One region of the Paenibacillus sp. S28 genome, then DNA from elsewhere that is predicted to be linked to it. Evidence: riboswitches for the same ligand, from Rfam matches in the RefSeq annotation. Region 1 holds a riboswitch; each other region holds the start of a gene.
What was found. A riboswitch is a leader RNA that binds a small molecule or an ion and turns the genes downstream of it on or off. The one in region 1 is predicted to bind thiamine pyrophosphate.
Positions count from the first base shown of each region.

Region 2: another riboswitch for thiamine pyrophosphate. It lies ahead of IAE55_RS20860 (ECF transporter S component); the one in region 1 lies ahead of IAE55_RS14380 (ABC transporter substrate-binding protein).
Region 3: another riboswitch for thiamine pyrophosphate. It lies ahead of thiE (thiamine phosphate synthase); the one in region 1 lies ahead of IAE55_RS14380 (ABC transporter substrate-binding protein).

Region 1 is NZ_JACVTM010000005.1:164,638-167,913, forward strand. Features, by position in the region: gene IAE55_RS14370 (ABC transporter permease) at 1-369, opposite strand, end outside; gene IAE55_RS14375 (thiamine-binding protein) at 366-659, opposite strand; gene IAE55_RS14380 (ABC transporter substrate-binding protein) at 713-1,765, opposite strand; TPP riboswitch at 1,984-2,096, opposite strand; gene IAE55_RS14385 (VOC family protein) at 2,171-2,557, opposite strand; gene IAE55_RS14390 (CGNR zinc finger domain-containing protein) at 3,094-3,276, opposite strand, start outside.
Region 2 is NZ_JACVTM010000009.1:7,773-11,048, reverse strand. Features, by position in the region: gene asd (archaetidylserine decarboxylase) at 1-685, opposite strand, end outside; TPP riboswitch at 967-1,080, shown strand; gene IAE55_RS20860 (ECF transporter S component) at 1,160-1,771, shown strand; gene IAE55_RS20855 (ABC transporter ATP-binding protein) at 1,764-3,276, shown strand, end outside.
Region 3 is NZ_JACVTM010000003.1:18,549-21,824, reverse strand. Features, by position in the region: gene thiO (glycine oxidase ThiO) at 1-496, opposite strand, end outside; gene IAE55_RS08675 (thiazole synthase) at 524-1,303, opposite strand; gene thiS (sulfur carrier protein ThiS) at 1,312-1,509, opposite strand; gene thiE (thiamine phosphate synthase) at 1,493-2,140, opposite strand; TPP riboswitch at 2,284-2,393, opposite strand; gene yhbH (sporulation protein YhbH) at 2,632-3,276, shown strand, end outside.

The DNA.
Region 1 (3,276 bases):
CAGCTTGGGCAGGAGGCCGAAGCCGAACCAGATCATCAGCAGGGGGGCGAGGGCGATGGTCGGGATATTTTGGCTTAGAATGAGCAGCGGATACAGCGCCTGTTTTAAAAACGGAATCAAATGCAGAATCAGTGCGATGACCAGCCCGATGGCGGTTCCGATGGCGAAGCCGAATACGGTCAGCTTCAGCGTGGCCCATACATGCTCCCACAAGCCGCCGGAAGCGGCCGCGGCTTCCCGGGCGATGTCGCTCGGCGCAGGCAAAATCCATTGTTCAATATGGAACAGGGAGGTCAGCAGCTGCCATACGAGCAAAAAGAAGATGACCGCCACGAGGGGCGGCCATACGTTTTTCCACCAGCTTCTCATGGACGGTACTTCTCCGTCAGCTTGTCCATGCTGATTCCGCCGGGATTATGGGCGATTTTGACCTGGGAGATGATACTCGGGCTGCCTGCGGCCACCAGAGCTTCGTGCATTTTGCGCACGACGTCCAGCAGCTCCTCCAGCTCGCCCTCCATCGTCGTTTCCAGCGGGTGCACCTCATGCTTCACGCCGGACTGCTGAATGACCTCAATGGCGCGGTCGACGTAAGCATAAGAATCTTCGTTGCCCGGCGTCTTCGGGATCACCTGGATGCTTAACAGCGTATTGGCCATGCGAATCAACTTCCTCTCTTCATTGGTTACGGATGTTTTGGGTTGTAGGCGGCTTATTGTTCCGGCAAAAAGTCGTTCGTATACGCACTCTTCACGTCCAGCGGCTTATCCAGCAGCTTGTGCTCGTACATCCAGTCGGAATAGCCTTTCCAGATCTGTTCTTTCTGCTCGCCCCAGCGGGCTGCGTCGTCCTGGTATTTAGGACTTAACCACTTCTGGCTTTCGATCACCAGTTCCTTGTCGAGATCCGGCACGTCCTTCAGCAGCAGGTTGGCGGCGTCTTCCGGCTTGTCGATCGCGTATTGGTAGCCTTTGGCGGTCGCGCGCATAAACGCCTTAACCAGCTCAGGGTCTTCCTTGATCTGCTTCTCGTTCGTCACAAGCACCGGCGTATAGTAGTCCAGCTTCTCGGAATAATCTTTAACATACAGCATGTCCAGCGGCTCGCCGCGCAGCTTCGCTTCAATTCCGGTCCAGCCGTAGAAGATCCAGGCGAAATCGATGTCCCGTTTCACGGCGGTAAAATAATCGGCGTCGCCGATGTTGACGATTTTCACCTTCTTCACGTCAGCCTTGTCGATCCCCATGATGGAGCCCATAACGGCTTCTTCAACAGGAGAGCCCCAGCCGCCGTAGGTTTTACCTTCAAAATCTTTCGGCGTCTTGATCCCCCGGTCGACTGGTGCGGCAAAGCCCGACGTGTTGTGCTGGATGACCGCCGCAATCGAGACGAGCGGCACGCCCTGCGTGCGGGCCTGGGTCACGCTCTCCTGATAGCTTACGCCGAAAGGCACTTTGCCGGAAGCGACCATGGCGTCGGCGCCGGTGGAGCCCGGCTGCACGATCTCGACGTTCAAGCCTTCTTCTTTATAATAGCCCAAGTCTTTGGCAGCATAGAGCCCAGTGTGGTTCGTGTTGGGCGTCCAGTCGAGGACGACTTTGACGTCCTTCAGCGGCTTCGCTGCGGTGTTGTCCTGGCCTGCCGTGCTATCGGAAGCGGATGTGCCTTCTCCGCTGCCCGTATTGTTCTGGCTGCCGCCGCATCCGGCAAGCGCCAGTATGAGCATGCAGACCAGCAGCAGCAGGCCGATGGATTTGTTCTTCATGGCTTTCTCTCTCCTTCGATATCCGGCCGTTCTTTATTCTCTCTGTGGAAGCATCGGCCGGTGATCCCCTATCCTTGTTAGATTTAGAATCGTGAGCCGATCTGAGTGGCTGAATCATAGAAGCATTCGCAAGGCGTAATCCCGTTTTTCACTAGTATGAATGAAAAAAACGCCCCGTAAACGGGACGCTTCACATGCGCAAGATCAGCACGGCTTGTATGCCGTGACAAACGGTTTCCTACGCTGGCATTACCCAGATCAGGTTAAAAGGGTCAGTATCTTGAAGGGATACAATCTCAGCCGGCCGATTCCAGCACCCCGGATTCTATAAGGTTTTTGGGTTGTTTTCCTCCCATATTATAGTCCATCCCCATGGGGGTGTCCAGACATCCGCCCGATTCCAGATTATCTCTGGAAAAATTCGATCCATTCTTTTTCCGGACCATAGATAAAGAAATATTGGTATCCGTTCGGCAGGGTCACGATTTCCTGATCGATCAGCTCCACGCCGTCCAGTGCCTGGATCCGCTCAAATTCCTTCTGAATGTCGTCGACATGGATCGCAAAATGGTGCACCGTGCCTTCGGCCGGCAGGTCGTAGCTGTAGCCTTGAATGAGCTCGATTTCCGTCTCGTTACTGTCCCCGAAGCCGAGAAACGCCAGCTGGAACACGCCATTGGTGTGCGTCAGGCGGCCTTTCAGCTCCAGGCCCACGATCTCGGTATAAAATCGGATGGTTGACTCCAAATCCCGTACGACGATGCCGACATGATCCAAACGTTTATTAGCCATATGTATAAGCTCCTTTTCATAGTACTTATAAGTAATGGGATTGCCCTAAATTAAGGCCATTATAGCATTTAAATCCGAGTTGTAAGGCAACTTTATGCAAACATCATTGTTTATAAATTATAGGCTGTTTGGTGGCATCGTTAGGTATTGAAATAGTCAGGAACGGGGGAAGAGGGCCCTGAAAAAAATAATTGCGGCATGGCTTTTCATGTGTATGTTGACAGCATGTACCGGGCCATCATCCAGTGGAGGGGACATAACGATACTCGATAAGCAGCTCATTGGCTCGACATATTGGATTGTCGCCGAGAAAACCCATAGTAAAGAAGAAGGAGCATTTAAAATTAAAGTCGATAATGAAAATACTTGGAACTTGTTAGAGGTCGGAAGAACGTACTTATCGACATACTCCTACAAGTCGTTGGACAAAGGAGCTAAACTGCTGAGTGTCCGCCATATCAATGAAGGGCAGTCAGCAACGAAATAGAACCACTAAAAAAAGCCCGGGATGTCTATCAGACGATCCCAGGCTTTTTTTAGTTCTCGCGCTGCTTCTTCTTCGCATAAAATTCGGCCGCCTTATGGCGGTTGCCGCAAGTTTCCATGCTGCACCAGCGCCGCTTGCCGCTCTTGGAGGTGTCCACAAAGTGCAGGATGCAGTCGTCATGCTCGCAGATCCGGATGCGGTCCGAAGATACGTTTGCCAGCGTCTCGAACAG
Region 2 (3,276 bases), on a different contig from region 1:
CGGTTGAACCGAACTCAAAATAGGCGAGCGGATCGCCGTTATGCCAAGAATTGGCGGTTTCGTCGTCGTAGCGGATGCTGCTGACATTCATGGCGCCGACTTTGACGACCGCGACTTCTCCCAGGGCTCCCTTGATGTACGTTATCAACCTCTCGTTGCGGCACAGCACGGATTTCATCTGGGTCATGCCAAAATCATTGACCGGGTAGCATCGTCCCTTGATATGCTCGCTCTCCACCTTCACGCCTGTGATTGGAGAGTGGATCCGGTGGTAGTCGGTAGGGCTGAGGTACAGCACAAAGACATAGCCATGTTTATATAACTCCAGGTGGGGAGAGAAATTAAGCAGCTCCGCCACCGAATAATCCTGCCCTTTCACGTTCAGAATCGTGCCTGAGGTGATTTCACCCATTGCGGTGATCATGGCGTCGACGGGGCTCGTGAGTACGTGCTCGCCTTCGTGAACGGGACGCATGCCGGGCTTCAGCCGCCGGGAAAAAAATTCGTTGAGCGTGCGGTATTCATAGATTTCTTTCTCCGCTTCATGCGCCGGGATCTGATAGCTTTTGATAAAAGTAGGGATGACCCCTCTGCTGAACCGGCTGTGCGAGAAGCGTCCCATCATGGAAGAGAGCCACTTTCGCGAGGAGAGCTCTGTCATGAGCCGCAGTAATTTCTTTGTCATGCCTAATCTCCCTTCCATACGTGCCTGTAGCACTCTGAATATATTGACATAGAACGGCTATCAAATCAATATGCAACAAATGCTGGAAACCGCCCCGGAGAAAAATGGTATTGCCAATCCTTCGAGGATCATGTATTTTGGAATCAATACGGGCCCGATGCCGACTCATCGCGGCGAGGTGCCTGTTACACGGAATCGAACCCAAGCATCTCATCGCTTTGGACGGCGATGGCTTCGGGACCAGGAGCCGGCGATGCCGCGCCTTGCGTTCATCTGTGTACATATGGGAATACGGGAGCTCGAGCGAATCGGGCTGAGAGTGCAGCTAATGAACCGCTGCTGACCGGGAATCTGATCTGGATAATGCCAGCGTAGAGAATTCAAGTCCTTTTATGGGCTTATTTGACGATCTCCCTCGCTTATCCAGGGGGTTTTTTTATTGCCCAACTTTGGAAAAAGAAAGGATGTTGTCAAATGAACAGCAGTACGATGCAGATGGATCGGCCGAAGGGGCTGAAGCTCAGCGACCTGCTCGTGACGATTCTGCTCTCCCTCGTGATCGGGGTGGTGTACCATTTTTGGGGTTCGGTGAACGACTTGTTCAAGCCGCTGTTTTTCCAAGCGGATGAGCTGATGTACGGCATGTGGTTCCTCGCTTCGACGCTTGCCGCGCTGCTGATCCGCAAGCCCGGCGTAGCCCTCCTGGCCGAGGTTGCCGCGGCTCACGTAGAAATTCTGTTCGGCAGTGAATGGGGCCTTCAGCTGGCGATTTACGGCGTGGCGCAAGGTCTTGCCGCGGAGCTGATCTTCGCCCTGTTCCGCTACCGCAAATTCTCCATGGGGGTAGCGGCGCTGGCTGGTATGGCTTCGGGATTGGGATCATTCCTGGTGGATGTGTACTACGGCTACGTCACGGACTATACGACATGGATGATCGTGTTCAAGTACGTGATGCGGTTAATCAGCTCGGCGGTACTCGCAGGGTACCTGGCGTATGCCCTGACCAAAGCGCTGGAAGCAACCGGAGTAACCCAGCTGCTCCGGCCGGTGACAGCCAAGGATTATGAAGCGCTCGATCATGACTGAGACTAACCGGGGTGTCGTGACGATGCAGCATTCGGCGGTGCATGAGACGGGTCAAGTAGCGGATCAAAGGGCGGATCAAGGGAGCGGGCAAATTGCCGTTTCGGTAACGGACCTGCGCCTGAAGTTTCCGGGTGAGAAGGCGTTCGTGTTCAAGGATGTTTCCCTGTCCGTGCCGGCCGGGGAAAAAGTGCTTCTGCTCGGCCCAAGCGGATGCGGGAAATCGACGCTGCTGCAGGTGCTCGGCGGGTTGATTCCGGCGGTCATTGACGTTCCGCTCAAATATGCGGACATCCGGAAGCCCCGCTCGTGCGGGTATGTATTTCAGGACCCGGATACCCAGTTCTGCATGCCGTATGTCGATGAGGAGCTGGCGTTTGTGCTGGAGAACCGCCAAGTAGCCAGGGAGGATATGGTGCCGCGGATGCGGGAGGCGCTCGGCCGGGTCGGCCTGGACCTTGAAGAGCTGCACACTCCGATTGAACGGCTGTCCCTGGGGATGAAGCAGCGGCTCGCGCTCGCTTCGGTCCTTCTGCTGGAACCGGAGGTGCTCCTTCTGGATGAACCCTCGGCGCTGCTGGACCCCGAGGGGAGAAGGCAAATTTGGGAGGCTGTTCGCGGCGTATCGGCCGGACGGACCGTGCTGATCGTTGAGCACCGGATCGAAGAAATCGTGAATTGGGTCGACCGGATCGTTCTGTTCGCGCCGGACGGAAGCATTCTGGCCGACGGCAAGCCGGCCGAAATCTTCACGGCGTACCGCAGTGCCCTTCAGGAAAATGGCATTTGGTATCCCGGCGTTTGGGAGGATTATATCCGTCACGGGGATACATGGAACAGCGGCTTAGTGCAATCCCCGCAGCAAGGTGCGGACTTGGCGGCGCCGGTCCTCTCCTTGCGGGGGTTTGTCGGTCTCCGCGGAGATGCGCCGGCGATCATGGTGGAAGAGGCGGAGGTATATGCCGGCGATTTTGTCGCCGTTGTCGGTCCTAACGGAGCGGGGAAAAGCTCCTTGCTGCTGAGCCTAATGCAGCTTCTTCCGACAGCCGGCAGCTACGTGCTGGAAGGCAGGCTGCTGCAGGGAAGGGGCAGGAAGCGGACCTGCCCTTCGGACCGGATCGGGTTCGTGTTTCAGAACCCGGAGTTTCAGTTTGTGGCCCAGACAGTACTGGAGGAGACGGCCTTTTCCCTTCATATGCAGGGCGGCATGTCACGGGCTGAGGTGGAGCGTAGAGCCGAAGACTGCCTTAAGACGTTTCATTTGCACGGCTTGGAGAACCGGCACCCGTATCAGCTCTCGACCGGACAGAAACGCAGGCTGAGCGTTGCCACTGCGGCGGTGCGCCGCCAGGCGGTGCTGCTGCTGGATGAACCGACGTTCGGGCAGGATGCCCGCAACGCCTTTGCCATCCTGGAATACTGCGAAGCGCTGCGCCGCAGCGGCACGGCGATCATCATGGTGACGCATGAGCGAGAAATCGCTGAGCTGGCCGCTACCCAGGTATGGG
Region 3 (3,276 bases), on a different contig from region 1:
GGCAGGCCCGTTTGACCGCTTCCGTCAAATCCGGGGCATACACATGGCTCTCCACCGGAGTCCGCAAGGCGGCAACTGCCTCGCGGGTCAGTCCCGGCTCGGCATCGAACAGCGCGCTCCCCGTTAATATTTCGCCACCGGAGCACCAGCTCCGCTGCCATTCCAACCGGCTCTCCAGCGCAAGCAAATCCGCCTCGTGCCTCGCGATGTACAAGCTGCCGGTTTCGGCATATTCGAAGGAGACGCCGGAGATGTCCTTCACCGCCTGCTGCCATTGCGGATACAGCGACAAGCTCTCGCGGCACAACCGGAAGAACTCGTCCGGCGACTCCACGTTCTCTGAATACGGAGCGAGCATCCCTGCCGCCGCGCCGGAGGCCTGCCCGCCGCAAGGTCCTTTTTCGAGCAGCGTGACGTGCAGGCCGCGGCGGCGCAGCTCCAGCGCGCAGGATAATCCGATGATGCCGCCGCCCATGACGATGATGTCTCCGCTCATTGTTACAGCCCCCCTGTCCATCCTTTTTTATTCGATGACGAGCGATTCCAGGCCGCTGCTGGCCGAAGCATATTTCTTCTTCGGAATCCGCCCGGACAAGTAAGCCAAACGCCCCGCCTCAACCGCCAGCCTCATCGACCGGGCCATCATCACGGGGTCCTTGGCTTTGGCCACCGGGGTATTCATCAGAATGCCGGAGACTCCCAGCTCCATCGCGAGCGCCACGTCACTGGCCGTCCCCAGCCCCGCATCCACGATGACAGGGACCGACAGCTCCTCCACGATCAATCCGAGATTGTACGGATTCAGAATGCCGAGGCCGGTCCCGATAGGCGCTGCGCCGGGCATAACCGCGGCTGCCCCGGCATCCTCCAGCTTTTTGCAGATCACCGGATCGTCGGAGATATACGGCAGTACCGTAAAACCGTCCTTGACCAATATTTCCGTCGCTTTTAACGTTTCAATCGGATCGGGCAGGAGCGTCCGCTTATTGGCGCTAATCTCCACCTTGATCCAGTCGCTGAGTCCCGAAGCCCGCGCCAGGCGGGCAATCCGGACCGCCTCATCAGCCGTTGTCGCCCCGGACGTGTTGGGAAGATAGATGTATTTCTGGGGCTCCACATGCTGCAGAATGGAGTCATCCTCCACCGAATCGAGATGGATCCGGCGGATAGCGAACGTCAGCACCTCGGTTCCCGAAGCTTTGATCGCCTCCATCTGCACATAAGGATCGGGGAACAGCCCGGTCCCCAAAAATAACCGCGACGACAGTTCCTGTCCGCCAACCTGCCAATTATCTCTGCTCATTTTTCCCCTCAACCTCCCGCTACGAAATGGACCAGCTCCAGCTTCATTCCAGGCACAACCGGAGTCGTCTCCCACTGCTCGATCTTCAGCACCTGTCCGTCCGCTTCCACCATGACCGGCCTGCCGGACAGCCCCAGCAGGCGGAGGACATCGGCTACCGTCTCGGCCGCCAGCTCCCGCTTTGTTCCGTTAATGACCAGTTCCATCCGCCGCTCCTCCTCTACCTTCAAGCTTGTGAATGAACGCCCGGCATACCGCTTCCGGGTCAGGGCTGCCGACGATTTCGCTCACCGCGCAGACGCGGCTCGCACCGGCCCGGATCACTTCGTCCACGTTGCCCAGCTTGATGCCGCCAATCGCCACAAAAGGGATCTTGATGACCCCGGCGACTTCCCGAATGTACGAAAGACCGACCGGATCCACCACATCGGCTTTCGTAGCCGTCGCATAGATCGGCCCGACGCCGATATAATCCGCCCCTTCCGCTTCGGCGAGCTGCGCTTCCGAAATTGCATGGGTGGATATGCCGATGATCTTGGAGCCGACAAGCTTTCTGGCTTCCGCGATCGGCATATCACCTTGACCGAGGTGAATCCCGTCGGCGTCCACCTCCATCGCGATATCAACGTGATCGTTCACGATAAAAGGAACACCGTAGCGGCGGGTCAGCTCCCGCAACTCCGCCGCCTTGCGCAGCAGCTCTTCCCTGCCGCTTGTTTTGTCGCGGAATTGAACGATATCCGCGCCTCCCCGAATGGCTTGCTCCATCACGTCCACCAGCCGGCGTCCCGGATGGAACGTCTCGCCGGTAATCGCATACAGACGAAAATCGACCATGACTGCTTCTCCTCTCTTTCCTTTGCCTTTCCCTCCATTTCATGCCGGCTTCTATCATCGCGAAGGGTAAGCCCTCATTTTGCGAAAGCGCCCTCTTACCCGGTTAACACAAAAAAACCATTCGAGAAATACACGAATGGCACCGCAATTCGAATGATATTCTCTACGCCAGCATTACCTGGATCAGATTAACGGTCCGCAGCATAAGGCTGCCATCTCAGCCGGACTTCATCCAGCACCCGCATTCCTATTTAATTTCACAACCACTATAGCCCAAACTGCTGACTTTTGGCAATAGCCAGAGTGAGATCACCGGCATCGGAACGCCTATCTCATCCATAGCAGCGATTCTCGCAAAATTTCATATATTTGGGTGCGGCAAACTTCTTATTTTATCTCTTGCGTCATCACATATCATCCCCGCCCGTGAATATAAATGTTTAACAAGCCAAAGTTTGTGCTGAGTATGGGAACATGGGAGGTGCCTGAACATGCCATCAGACGATCATTCGCTGTTTGTGGTGTCCAAGGAGGACTGGTCACTGCACCGGAAAGGGTACCAGGATCAGGTCCGCCATCAGGAGAAGGTTAAGGAAATCATCAAGCAGAACCTGCCCGACCTGATCACAGAAGAAAACATCGTGATGTCGGACGGTAAGCAAATCATCAAGGTACCCATCCGGAGCCTCGATGAATACCGTTTCATTTATAACTACCAGAAGCAAAAGCATGTCGGCCAGGGAGACGGCGACAGCCAGGTGGGAGACGTGCTGGGCAGGGATCCGGTGCAAAAGCCGGGTCAAGGCGAAAAAGCCGGCGACCAGCCCGGCCAGGACATTATGGAAGCCGAGGTCAGCATGGAAGACTTGGAAAATATGCTGTTCGACCAGCTGGAGCTGCCGAATATGAAGCCGAAAGAGCAGCAGGAAGTCGAAACCGAATCGATCACGTTCAACGACATCCGCAAAAAAGGCATGCAGTCCAACATCGACAAGAAGCGGACGATCCTGGAAAACCTGCGGCGCAACGCCACCAGCGGCAAGCCGGGAATTCACCATATCAGCCCCGACGATCTGCGTTACAAAACGTGGGAGGACGTCGTCGTTCCCCATTCCAGCGCGGTCATCATTGCGATG